Regions from separate parts of the Shewanella psychrotolerans genome, predicted to be linked through region 1. Evidence: predicted binding sites of a transcription regulator. Region 1 holds the regulator's gene; each other region holds the start of a gene.
What was found. Region 1 encodes MetJ, which represses methionine synthesis genes. Its sites were predicted from a motif close to TAGACGTCTAGACGTCTA; they were not measured.
Positions count from the first base shown of each region.

Region 2: a site for MetJ is predicted at 1,701-1,718, ahead of metH (methionine synthase). Genes of this name have one in related genera too.
Region 3: a site for MetJ is predicted at 1,062-1,079, ahead of serA (phosphoglycerate dehydrogenase). Genes of this name have one in related genera too.
Region 4: a site for MetJ is predicted at 1,820-1,837, ahead of metE (5-methyltetrahydropteroyltriglutamate--homocysteine S-methyltransferase). Genes of this name have one in related genera too.

Region 1 covers NZ_CP080419.1:584,007-587,194, forward strand. Annotated here, with positions in the region: gene K0I62_RS02640 (conjugal transfer protein TraF) at 1-153, shown strand, start outside; gene K0I62_RS02645 (sulfite exporter TauE/SafE family protein) at 238-972, opposite strand; gene metJ (met regulon transcriptional regulator MetJ) at 1,068-1,382, opposite strand; gene metB (cystathionine gamma-synthase) at 1,606-2,772, shown strand; gene K0I62_RS02660 (bifunctional aspartate kinase/homoserine dehydrogenase II) at 2,792-3,188, shown strand, end outside.
Region 2 covers NZ_CP080419.1:784,619-787,806, forward strand. Annotated here, with positions in the region: gene metH (methionine synthase) at 1-1,583, opposite strand, end outside; gene K0I62_RS03505 (histidine phosphatase family protein) at 1,973-2,575, shown strand; cobalamin riboswitch at 2,717-2,882, shown strand; gene K0I62_RS03510 (ABC transporter ATP-binding protein) at 3,013-3,188, shown strand, end outside.
Region 3 covers NZ_CP080419.1:3,681,707-3,684,894, forward strand. Annotated here, with positions in the region: gene K0I62_RS16220 (helix-turn-helix transcriptional regulator) at 1-147, opposite strand, end outside; gene K0I62_RS16225 (DUF2238 domain-containing protein) at 393-1,013, opposite strand; gene serA (phosphoglycerate dehydrogenase) at 1,179-2,408, shown strand; gene ygfZ (tRNA-modifying protein YgfZ) at 2,765-3,188, shown strand, end outside.
Region 4 covers NZ_CP080419.1:1,045,809-1,048,996, reverse strand. Annotated here, with positions in the region: gene metE (5-methyltetrahydropteroyltriglutamate--homocysteine S-methyltransferase) at 1-1,716, opposite strand, end outside; gene K0I62_RS04625 (LysR family transcriptional regulator) at 1,910-2,815, shown strand; gene K0I62_RS04620 (HDOD domain-containing protein) at 2,956-3,188, opposite strand, start outside.

The DNA.
Region 1 (3,188 bases):
GGATATCGTCATGACCTTGAGGATTCGACCGCTGACATCTATTCCATTGGCACGGGATTTACCGTTGGCCGTTCATTCAATTTCGACTTAACCGGCATGATGGGTAGCGATGATGTTATTGGCGGTGTGCTTCAAACGTCTTATCATTTTTAAGTTTGATAATTAAAAACGATAAAAGCTGAGGCAAGTGATTGTCTCAGCTTTTTTGATATTAGTTTGACGATAACATATTATAAATTAATTGCTTATCTCCAAAATGGACTTAGTTGCTAAGATGATTGCGCTGAGACTACAAAGACAGAGTGTCATGATCCGTGTTTTATGTTTATCTACTCGCCCAATGAGTCGATTCGCCAGCAAATACCCTAAGATAACCGATGGTAATAGCAGTAACGAAATATAAAAGTGGTGTAATGTCAGCAGGCCACTGAAGCCTAAAATGATGAGCGCTATAGTTGAGCTGAAAATAAAAAATGCCGACAGTGCTGCTCGGAACTGTTTGGCGTCTTTTCCTGACAGTAAGATCGCTAATGGTGGCCCGCCAATGGCGGCAATATTACCAAAAATACCAGACAATATACCTGCTGCAAATAAGCTAGTTCGCGTGATAGGAAGAGATAATTTAAGTAAACTTAGCAATACTGCCAGTGCCACAATAATTGCTATGGCTAAACCTAATATGGGTTGTGGTGCCCATAGCAATAGCGAAGCACCTAATATACCCCCTGGAATTCGTCCAATTAGCGCATATTGCAGACCGTTAAACTCAAGTGAGCCTCGTTCTCTAAAAAGTGTTAACAGTGAGATGGAAAATCCCATCAAAATTACTGGAGCAGGAACCAGACTAGGATCGACAAGGTAAAGCAGTGGCGAGGCGACAACGGCTAAGCCAAAACCGATAAGACTTTGAGTTAACGCACCTATGAATATAATCAATGAGGCGAGCACTAAGATCGTAGGATCGATGAACAAGTCAGCCACGGTTACTCCATTTGGCAGGTGGGATAGACAAAAAAGGGATCGCTAATGGATCCCTTTTTAGATGGCAATTTGGTGAGTAGAGCGTATTACTCTAGCTCTTCCCATTCGATACCCATCTCTGTCATTAACTTTTTTACTTCAGCTGGGATACTGTCAGGCTTGTCTTTTGACAAGTCATCGTCATGGGGAAGAGGTTGACCAGTGTAGGCATGTAAAAATGCCTCGCAGAGCAATTCGCTGTTGGTGGCATGGCGTAAGTTATTTACCTGACGACGTGTTCGCTCATCGGTTAATACCTTAAGTACTTTTAGAGGAATAGAAACAGTGATTTTTTTCACTTGCTCATTCTTCTTACCATGTTCAGCATATGGGCTGATATAATCGCCATTCCACTCAGTCATCGACTCACCTGTAAATTCTCAAATTCGGGGCAGATTTTATACCCTTACAAATTACAGTCAAATTATTGCCTTTAATTTTTGTGAATTGCAAATAGATTTCTAAATGTTTGGACGTCTAAACGTCTAAATATGTTGACGGTGACGAGTTGCTTAGGTACATTTAGACGTCCAGACATCTCTTTGTGATAGATGACTGTTAGCGTATCGATTTTAGGAGCAATAGATGACAGAGCGAAAACTAGCCACCGCAGCGGTTCGTACCGGTATTGAGTCGGATACTCAACATGGTGCTGTTGTACCTCCCATTTACCTGTCGACAAATTACGCTTTTGATGGTCATAACAATCCCCGCGACTTTGACTATAGCCGTTCGGGGAATCCGACTCGATCTATTTTGGGCGATGCGATAGCTGAATTAGAGAGAGGGGCAACAGGTGTGGTGACTTGCACCGGTATGGCAGCCATTACATTGGTAACTAGCTTGCTTGGGCCTGATGATCTGCTGATCGTGCCTCACGATTGTTATGGTGGTAGTTATCGTCTGTTTACCAATCTTGCAAAGAAAGGGGCTTTTAAGCTTATTGTCGTCGATCAAACCGATCCTAAAGCGTTAGAGGCAGCGATCGCTCAGCAGCCCAAAATGGTATGGCTAGAAACGCCTTCTAATCCACTGTTACGCGTGGTTGATATCGAAGCAATAGCGAACGCATGTCACGGTGTCGGTGCACTGGTTGTGGTCGATAACACCTTCTTATCTCCTATTTTGCAGCAACCTTTATTACTTGGCGCAGATATTGTTATTCATTCAACCACCAAATATATCAATGGTCACAGTGATGTGGTCGGCGGAGCGGTTGTCGCAAAAGATGCTGAGCTCGGCGAACTGCTGCATTGGTGGTCTAATACCTTAGGGTTAACTGGCTCAGCTTTTGATAGTTATCTGACTTTGCGTGGTTTACGTACCTTGCCAATAAGAATTCGCGAGCATCAAGCAAATGCACAGAAGGTACTGGCGCTGCTGACATCTCACCCTGCGGTTGACAAGGTATATTATCCAGGGCTTACAGAGCATCCTGGGCATGAGATTGCAGCAAAACAGCAAAGAGGCTTTGGCGCTATGCTCAGTTTTGAATTAAAAGGTGGAGAATCAGAGCTTATTGCGTTTTTAGATCAGTTAAAATACTTTTCAGTGGCCGAAAGTCTTGGTGGGGTAGAGAGCTTAGTTGCAGTTCCTGCTACCATGACCCACAGAGCGATGGACCCAGAAGCGCGCTTTGAAGCGGGAGTAAAAGATACTCTGATTCGTTTGTCTGTGGGGATCGAAGATGGTGATGATTTGGTTGCTGATATTCTGGCGGGTCTAGATGCTGCTGAAGCAGTAAGTTGTTAAAGGTATTGAGGAGCAAAAAATGACACGATGTCATTTGCATAAATTTGGTGGTTCTAGTTTAGCTGATGCAGATTGTTACCGCCGTGTCGCTCATATTCTTCTTACTCATGGCCATAGCGATGATCTCATTGTGGTTTCTGCTGCGGGTAAGAGTACAAATTTTTTATATAAGCTGCTCGACCTAAGTGAATCTAATCAACTGTGGCAAGAAGAGCTGCAAGTATTGATTAGCTATCAACAGAATTTAATTGAACAGTTACTCTCTAATGAACAAGCCCGTAGTTTACGTGAGCGTTTATCGACCGATAAAGCACAATTAACGAGCTTACTCTCGATTGACCCATTAAATGATTATCAGCGTAATCAAGTGGTCAGTTTCGGTGAGCGTTGGTCTTCGCGACTATTAGCTGCATTGC
Region 2 (3,188 bases), 200 kb from region 1:
ATAATATCTTCAGGTGGGAAGCCCACCTTATCGACTAATACGCGATAGGCGCGGGTGCAGATCTCGATTTTACGCGCCTTGGTATCGGCTTGGCCGACTTCATCGAACGCCATGATAATGGCGGCAGCGCCGTAGCGTTTCACTAAGGTGGCCTGCTCGATAAACTTCTCTTCGCCCTCTTTGAGGGAGATGGAGTTAACGATACCTTTACCTTGAATGCATTTCAGGCCTGCTTCAATCACCTCCCATTTGGAGGAGTCGATCATGATCGGCACTCGGCTGATATCGGGCTCGGAGGCGATAAGGTTAAGGAATTTTTGCATTACCTCGACGCCATCGAGCATGCCTTCATCCATATTGATATCGATGATCTGGGCACCGTTTTCTACCTGTTCGCGGGCAACTGACAGCGCCTCTTCATATTCTCCAGTTTTAATCAGGCGTAAAAATTTGGCCGAACCCGTCACGTTGGTACGTTCACCGACGTTTAGAAACAGTGAGTTTTCATCTATGGTGAGTGGCTCTAAACCCGATAGACGACAGGCGACGGGAATAGTCGGTAATTCACGGGTTTGATGTGCAATCACCGCTTGGCGAATGGCGTTAATATGCGCAGGGGTTGTGCCGCAGCATCCACCAATGATATTGAGAAAGCCTTCTTGTGCCCATTCACCGATAACCTCGGCCATCTCCTCTGGGGTTTCATCGTAGCCACCAAATTCATTAGGGAGTCCGGCATTAGGATGCGCCGATACGTAACATTCGGCAATTTTTGACAACTCTTCAACGTAGGGACGTAGCTCTTGTGGGCCAAGGGCGCAGTTAAGGCCAATCGACAGTGGCTTAACATGACGTAGCGAGTTGTAAAAGGCTTCGGTGGTTTGTCCGGTTAGGGTGCGACCGGAGGCATCGGTAATGGTGCCTGAAATCATAATAGGTAAACGCTGACCTATCTCATCGAAAATACTTTCAACGGCAAACAGCGCGGCTTTGGCATTGAGGGTGTCGAAGATGGTTTCCACCATGATGATGTCGGCGCCGCCCTCGATGAGCGCTTCAATCGATTCGCGGTAGGCTTCAACCAGCTGATCGAAGCTGACATTGCGATAACCAGGATCGTTGACATCAGGGCTAATTGAACAGGTGCGGTTGGTGGGGCCAAGAACCCCGGCAACATAACAAGCACGACCTGTTTCTGCGCTGACCTCATCTGCGGCGGCGCGGGCAAGACGTGCACCTTCAAGATTGATTTCGGCGGACAGTTCCTGCATCTCGTAGTCAGCCATGGCGATACGAGTGGCGTTAAAGGTATTCGTCTCGATGATATCGGCACCAGCGAGCAGGTATTGTTTATGGATATCTTTGATAATGGCTGGTTGAGTCAGTACGAGCAGATCGTTATTGCCTTTAACATCGCAGGGCCAATCTTTAAAGCGCTCGCCGCGAAAGGCTGCTTCCTCAAGCTTATGCTCTTGGATCATGGTGCCCATTGCGCCGTCGAGGATCAAGATCTGCGATTTGAGTTGCTCGATGATCTGCGGTGCTATCTGTCTTACATGATTAACAGGGGTATGGGTCGCCATAAAGTTTTACCTATTTTTACTAACTTCTAACTACGTCATTGCAGGGAAACCATCGTTATGAGGTTAATGCAGTGTCATTCAGGGTACGATAACGCTTGCTATGTTCACTCGGAAGTATAAACGTATAGACGTCTATACTTCTTGCCTATACTAATCGACTTATAGCGCTTAGGGCAAGTCAAAATAGTATAACCTTTGTGGACTCATAACCTAGCTATGTTATTCGTTATTTAGGCAGTGAAGAGACTGTAGCGATGCAATTGATTAAATGGATATGGCAATGGATTTTTGTAAATTACTAAAAGCTGAATCATCATTTATTGCAATGTATTATCGGTTAAGAGTATCCTCCTCAAGTATTACACTCAAGCTAGTCGATGCTGTTTTATATGACTCAAACAACGCTGTATTTGATGCGTCATGGCGAATGTGAAGGTGGAAATCTGCTGCGGGGCCATTGCGATATTCAGCTGACCGAAATCGGTTTTGCGCAGATGCAATTGGCTTATGCGAAGCTACCCGAAGCCGTTGACAGAGTAATGAGTTCGCCTTTAATCCGTTGTGCCGCCTTTGCTGAACATATCGCCAGCAAGCGGCGAATGAGCATCAGCTTTGATGAACGTTTAAAGGAGATCTACTTTGGCCGTTGGGATGGCCTTGAAATTCCCACTTTACATGAAGATCACGGCCAAGAGTTAACGGCTTATTGGCAGGATCCTTGGCGGTTCCCTTTACCTGAAGCTGAAGCCATGTCAGCCTTTGAGCAACGTCTCGATGGGTTGGTGGATGAGCTGGTCAGTCTTTATAGTGGCGAGAAGCTGCTACTTATTACCCATGGTGGTGTTATTCGTTATTTAATGGCTAAGGCGCTAGGGGTGATCAAGGCAGTAGGCTTTTATACGCAATTGAGCCTTGAGTATGCCAGTGTGGTGAAAATTACTCATTATAGAGATGAGGATGGCAAGGGTTTTTGGCGACTGCATTGGGGCTGAATCATAGAAGATAAGCGATAAGTGTCAGTGCTGGTTTGATGTCGCGATAGCTAGTGCTTGTCTCTTGCTTGAAATACCGCATAATAACCAACAATTTTTAGGTGTCTTTCAATAGCGAAATTTCAGTAGCGAAGATGCCGAGAGTAAGGTGTTGAGATTCGTCTCTAGTCATGAGTCGAGTAACTTAAACTTAATAGGGAATTGGGAAGGCGATCAGCCATAAGCCCAAACTGTGCCCGCAACTGTGAGTGTGTTAAATAAGGCGAGTACCTTAGGTTAACCACGAGTCAGGATACCTGCCTTACTTTATAGCCTTATGACTCAAGCGGGTGACTTGAGGGAGCTACTCATGACCATTACATTTGGGGCGGTTGCCCTGTCTTTATCTTTTGCCGCGCGATACCTGTGCATTAAGGCCGCACCTTGGGTAGGTGTTTGTGACTAAAGACGTTACCGCCTTATCCGCTAAAGGCATATGCTGGCACAGCGGCGAACGCCAAATTTTGTCTGATGTCAGTGTGCAGCTGTCTCAAGGTAAAATGCTTGGGATTATCGGTCCTAATGGTGCGGGTAAATCGACCCTATTGCGTTGCCTCTATCGCTATTTGACCCC
Region 3 (3,188 bases), 1.3 Mb from region 1:
ATAAAAACTATTATGATCACGATCGGGATCGAGATCGCTCACCTGCTTAGCTATACGAGTTTTAAAGCCTATTAATTCAGCCAAAGCCGCTAAGTGACAAGGCGTAGAAAGCTGGTGTAAGAACACCAATTCATCGATTCTACCCACTAACTTCTCTCCCTGAAAAGTGTTGAATCACATAAATATACATATTTAAGAATGCTATCCCTATCAATCCTATTGTTGGCTGATTAAACAATTCAATCCGCCAAATAAATACATTAACCTGACTTTTATCTGCTAAAGGCTAGTAGAAAAGTGTCGCGACCATACTAACTAACATTGATAACAACAGCTATCACCAATTGTTATAATAAACAACGATCTTAAAACTATCATCAACTAGATGAACATTAACCGCGGCTGCCTTCCACTTTTTTGAGAGAGGCGAGCAATCTATCGTGCCAACGAGGCAATAATATTAAACTCACCACAGCTCCCAGCAATGCCATCGCCATATCAGATTGGGTATCCCACACATAACCTTGAGTCCCTAAGAAGGATTCGGCATCCTCACCAGAAAATAGCGCCACCCACCACTCAATGAGCTCATAAAAAGCTGAAAAACCTAAAGCGAAACAGCATATTAAAAAATTACACCAAGCTCCGGGCTTAACCACTTCCAGCCTTAGAAACACTTCGCGAGCAAGCAGTGCAGGAATAAATCCTTGAGCAAAATGTCCCAACTTATCGTAGTTATTACGGTCACTGCCCATGAGATCTGCAATCCAATCAAATAACGGCACCTCTGCATAGGTATAGTGGCCACCTACCATTAAAATTACCGCGTGGATCAAAATAAGCCCGTAGGCTAAAGCAGTTAAAGGGAAGCGTTTACGGGTAAAAAATAAAATAGGTAAAGCAATCAAGGCGGGCGCAACTTCTAAAAACCAAGTGAAGTTATCCTTAGGTTCGATACCTGACCAGATAAGTACGCAGAAGAAAATTGTGAGCCAAATAATGCTTTTATTCAAAATTGAAACTCCTTAGATGATATTGTTTTAATATCAGAATAATAACTTTAGCCATCTAGCCCTCCACACTGACTAAAAAAGGTGCTATTTTGTGGGGGCTTTGCAATCAACATACAAAACAATTACCACATAATAGCAACAACCGACAAAGAGGGTACCTAAATCATGGCGAAACACTCGCTAGACAAGGATAAGATCAAGATCCTGCTGTTGGAAGGCGTCCACCAATCTGCGGTAGATGTATTCAAACGAGCAGGTTACAGCAACATTGAATATCACAAAGCATCACTCGGGGAGGAGGAGTTACTCGCCTCGATTAAAGATGCTCATTTTGTCGGTATTCGCTCTCGTACCCAACTGACCCAATCCGTACTTAACCACGCTGAAAAACTGGTCAGTATCGGTTGCTTCTGTATCGGCACCAATCAGGTCGACCTTACGGCGGCAGAAAAACTGGGGATCCCCGTGTTCAATGCACCGTTCTCAAACACTCGAAGTGTTGCAGAACTGGTATTGGGTGAGATCATTATGTTGTTTCGTGGCATTCCACAGCGTAATGCGTTAGCTCACCGTGGCGGCTGGTTAAAAAGTGCATCGGGTAGCTTCGAGGCCCGTGGTAAAACTTTAGGTGTGATTGGTTATGGCCATATTGGAACTCAGCTTGGCATTTTAGCTGAAACCTTAGGTATGCGAGTTATCTTCTTCGATATTGAAGACAAACTACCATTAGGTAATGCGCAGCAAGTGCATTCTCTGGAGCAGCTACTATCACTATCTGATGTCGTCAGCCTACATGTGCCAGAAACGCCACAAACCAAGAACATGATTGGCGAGGCTGAATTAGCTTGCATGCGTGCAGGCAGCATTTTAATCAATGCCTCTCGTGGCACTGTAGTCGATATCGAAGCGCTAGCAAAATCGATTCGCAATGACCATATCGCCGGCGCCGCCATCGACGTGTTTCCTATCGAGCCAAAATCAAATGATGATGAGTTCGTCAGCCCACTTCGCGGGCTAGATAATGTGCTTTTAACGCCTCATGTTGGCGGTAGTACCCAAGAAGCACAAGAAAACATCGGTATTGAAGTGGCTGGTAAGCTCGCGAAATACTCTGACAATGGTTCAACGATGACCGCAGTGAACTTCCCAGAAGTTTCGTTAGCGCAGCATAAAGATGCTTCACGCTTACTGCATATTCACCATAACCGCCCAGGTATCTTGATTAAGATTAACCAAGCCTTTGCAGAGAAGGGCATCAACATCGCTGCTCAGTACCTACAAACCACAGCAGAAATTGGTTATGTCGTCATGGAAGTCAACTCAGACCAAGCAGCTGAAGCATTGGAAGAGATGAAAGCCATCGAAGGCACGATTAGAGCACGCCTGCTGCACTAATCCTTACATCGATATCCAATAACATGAAGGCGCATCCTAAACGGTGCGTCTTTTTTTATCTCAACTCACGGAACCATGACTGACTTGCTCACATTCATCGCTTTAGCGATAGCACTGGCCAATGCCCCATTAAACAGCGTCAAGTCGCAACTCTGAGCTATATGTCGGTATAACGCTCTTTGTCATAATGTCACTGGTTACAAAAGTGATGATATCACCTCAAATCAGCAGACCAAATTCACCAAACGACTACACCTGCCCCTTTAAATTGTTCCAAACGCCCATATATTTATGAGTAATAAACCATTAAGGTTACAATCGAATACTATCTCCATGCCAATGCCTAGGAACATGATATGACACTTACCGTTTCTCAACCTCAGTGGAGTGTAACTGAGGAGATCCCCACGCTCGTTTTTTGTAATCTTTCCCACTTAGGCCTGCTTAGTGTCACTGGCGAACAGGGCCGTAGCTTTATCCATGGCCAAGTGACTACAGATATCAGCTCACTTAATGCCGACCAATGGATGTGGGGCGCGCACTGCGATCCTAAAGGTAAAATGCTTGCAAGCTTTAGAGCCTTTAGTATCGATGATGCATTAATGCTGATGATGCCTAAAGACACCTTAGCCGCAGATTTGCCACAACTGGCTAAATATGCGGTATTTAGCAAAGCAGACCTTGCAGATGCAAGCGATAGCTGGGCCATATTAGGCGTTGCTGGACAAGAGGCGAACTCTTGGGTTCAAAGCCAGTTTGGTGCAATCTCAGCGCCCGTCA
Region 4 (3,188 bases), 460 kb from region 1:
CTGACGACTAATATCTTCACGGGCAAACGACCAATGTAAAATAGTGACAGGCCCCGTCAACATCCCTTTTACAGGCTTATCTGTTAGGCTCTGGGCATATGTTGCCCAATCGAGCGTCATAGGTTGCGGGCGCGACACATCACCGTAGATCAGCGGTGGCTTAACACAACGCGAGCCATAACTTTGTACCCAGCCAAATTGGGTAAACCCGACGCCATCTAACTGCTCACCAAAATATTCCACCATGTCGTTACGTTCGGCTTCACCGTGGACTAACACATCGATGCCTAACTTTTGCTGCCGAGAAATACTGTCTCGCGTTACCGCTTGTAATTGTTCATTATAAGCAGCATAGGTCAGCTCCCCTTTGCGCCAGCGGTTTCTAAGTCCTCGTATTGCAGGAGTCTGTGGAAATGACCCGATTGTTGTAGTGGGTAGCAAAGGTAAACGGAAACGCTCTTGTTGCTTAACTTGACGCAAGGCAAATCCACTTTGACGCTCAAAGTCCACACTAGTTAACGCATCCACCCGAGCATTCACTTGGCTATTAGCCGCATTTTTTCTCGCGGTGCGCCTTTGAACACAGTGGGTAACGATCGCTTGAGATGCAACAGAATCGGGCTCGACTAACAGCGTTTGTAATTGGTGAAGTTCTTCTAATTTCTGTTTAGCAAAACTCAATTGTTGGCGCAAAAATGGTTCAAGCTCAGACTCCACATCAAGATCGACGGGAGTGTGCAATAGTGAACAAGACGGTGCTAGCCAAATCTGTTCACCATAATCGGCAACCACTGGCGTAAGCTGCTTAGCTATATTATCAAGCTCTGCCGCCCACACATTGCGACCATTGATCACTCCGAGGCTTAGCACTTGTTCAGGCTTTAAGCTTGCTGCAAACGCTGACAATTGCTCAGGTGCACTCACCAGATCAAGATGTAATCCAGCAACATCCAAATCACTAATAAGCTCATGATGGTGTTCGACCGAGCCATAATAGGTTGCCAGTAATAGTTTTACATCGGTGCCATTTAGCGCTTTGTAGGTATCGGCGAACGGTGCTCGCCAATCTTCATCCAGCTCTAACGCTAAAATAGGTTCATCTAATTGAACCCAAGTAACCCCCTGCTCGACAAAGCGCTCAAGAATGGCCTGATATACTTCAATAAGTTGAGGCAATAAACTCAATTTATCAAATTCTTGCCCGCTACACTTTGCTAAGTGGAGATAAGACAATGGCCCCAAGATCACTGGTTTTGGCTGATACCCTAAGGCTTTTGCTTGCTCAACCTCATTAAAAATCTGGTCGAAGGCGATCTTAAAAGTTTGATCTTGGCTCAACTCTGGCACGATATAGTGGTAGTTAGTATTGAAATATTTCTTCATCTGCGAAGCCGTGGTGGCCGTCCCTGTTGGCGCTCGTCCACGAGCCACTCTAAATAGGGTATCTAAATCGACCTTATCGCCGTCACGATGGCGTTCAGGAATCGCATTAATGGTGGCACTGAGGGTTAATACTTGATCGTAATAGGCAAAATCCCCCACAGGCAGATGAGTAACGCCCGCTTGTGCCTGCCACTCCCAGTGCGTTTGACGGAGTAAGCTGGCAACATCTTCAAGTGCTGTAGGAGTAATTTCTCCGCGCCAATACTTTTCTAGCGCAAACTTAAGCTCACGTTGACGACCAATCCTTGGAAAACCTAGCGAAGCAATGTTTATTGATTCCATATTTTATACCCCTTATTTGAAATGAGCTGAATTCACAGTTAGGACAGCAAGCAAGTGGTAGAGATATTAAATGACACAACCACAAGTAGGCGTCTGGACGTCTAGAAGTTTATTGTGTTAACCTGTCGTTTCGCAACCGAATTGATTTCAGGCACAACATGAGCAAAATTCATCTGAGGTAAAAATGATAGAGCTTAGACATTTACGAACAATAGTAGCCCTCAAAGAGAGTGGCAGTCTCGCTGGCGCAGCTAAAAAGCGCTTTGTCACTCAATCGGCATTGTCTCACCAAATAAAAGAGCTCGAGACCCGTATTAATTCGACGATTTTTGTCAGAAAAAGTAAACCACTCTCTTTTACTCAAGAAGGGATACGTTTGCTGACACTTGCAGAAGAGATACTGCCTAAAGTCATTGAAACTGAAATCGATCTCAAGAATGGACTTAATGATGAAGCAGGCGATCTCTTTGTAGGCATTGAGTGTCATAGCTGTTTTCGCTGGTTGATGCCAGTGATCGAAGTATTCAATAGTAACTTCCCTCGCACAAATCTAGAACTCTCGAGCCGGCATCTGTTTAATTCACTAGCGGCACTTAAACAGGGAGAGTTAGATGTTGTACTGACGTCAGATCCCATACCAGACAAAGATATTTCCTACCAACACCTATTTGATTTTGAAGTAAAACTATTAGTAGCTACTGACCATCCATTAGCAAAACAGGACTATGTGATCCCCTCCGAACTCAGCAGTCAATCTCTCATCACCTATCCGGTTCCATTAGAGCGTTTAGATATCTATCGCCACTTTTTAGAACCTGCTGGGATCCCGGTCAGTAAACAAATCCGCTGCGATCTTACCTCTATGCTTTTACAGCGGATCGCCTGTAAAGATGGAGTAGCAGCCCTACCCAGTTGGTCAATAAATGAAGCTCATGGTTTATCGTTGGCGACGTTAAAACTCGGACAGGAAGGGCTAAAAAGACCGCTATTTGGCGCTTATCGTCACAGTAGTAGCAATGCACGACTCGCCCAGCAATGGTTAGGACTTGTTGCCGTAGAGGGAATGGCTAAGCAAAATTTAATTAACTGATACTATTCAATCACTACATTAGATTGAACCGAAGCGGCTGAATAACATGTCTAACCAAGCTATTGCAGATAGTCTGGTTGAAAGAGCTGCTAAAAACTACCACAGGCAGTTTTTAGCACTGGTGAACTATTACGTCATTTTTATAGCGGATTAAGCAACTGATTACGCATAGATAATACGCGACGCAATACTAACCCTGGGGAATCAGGGTTGCGCGTTTGACGTAGATTATGGGCGATCATGAACTCTTCTTTGAGCTCGTCATCTAAGCCTAAAGATACGAATGCTTCAAGGGTTAAGGTTTGTTTTTGATTATCAATTAATGATTTGATAATAGAGAGGGGGAACGACTGCTCTGATTCGGCATTTAAAT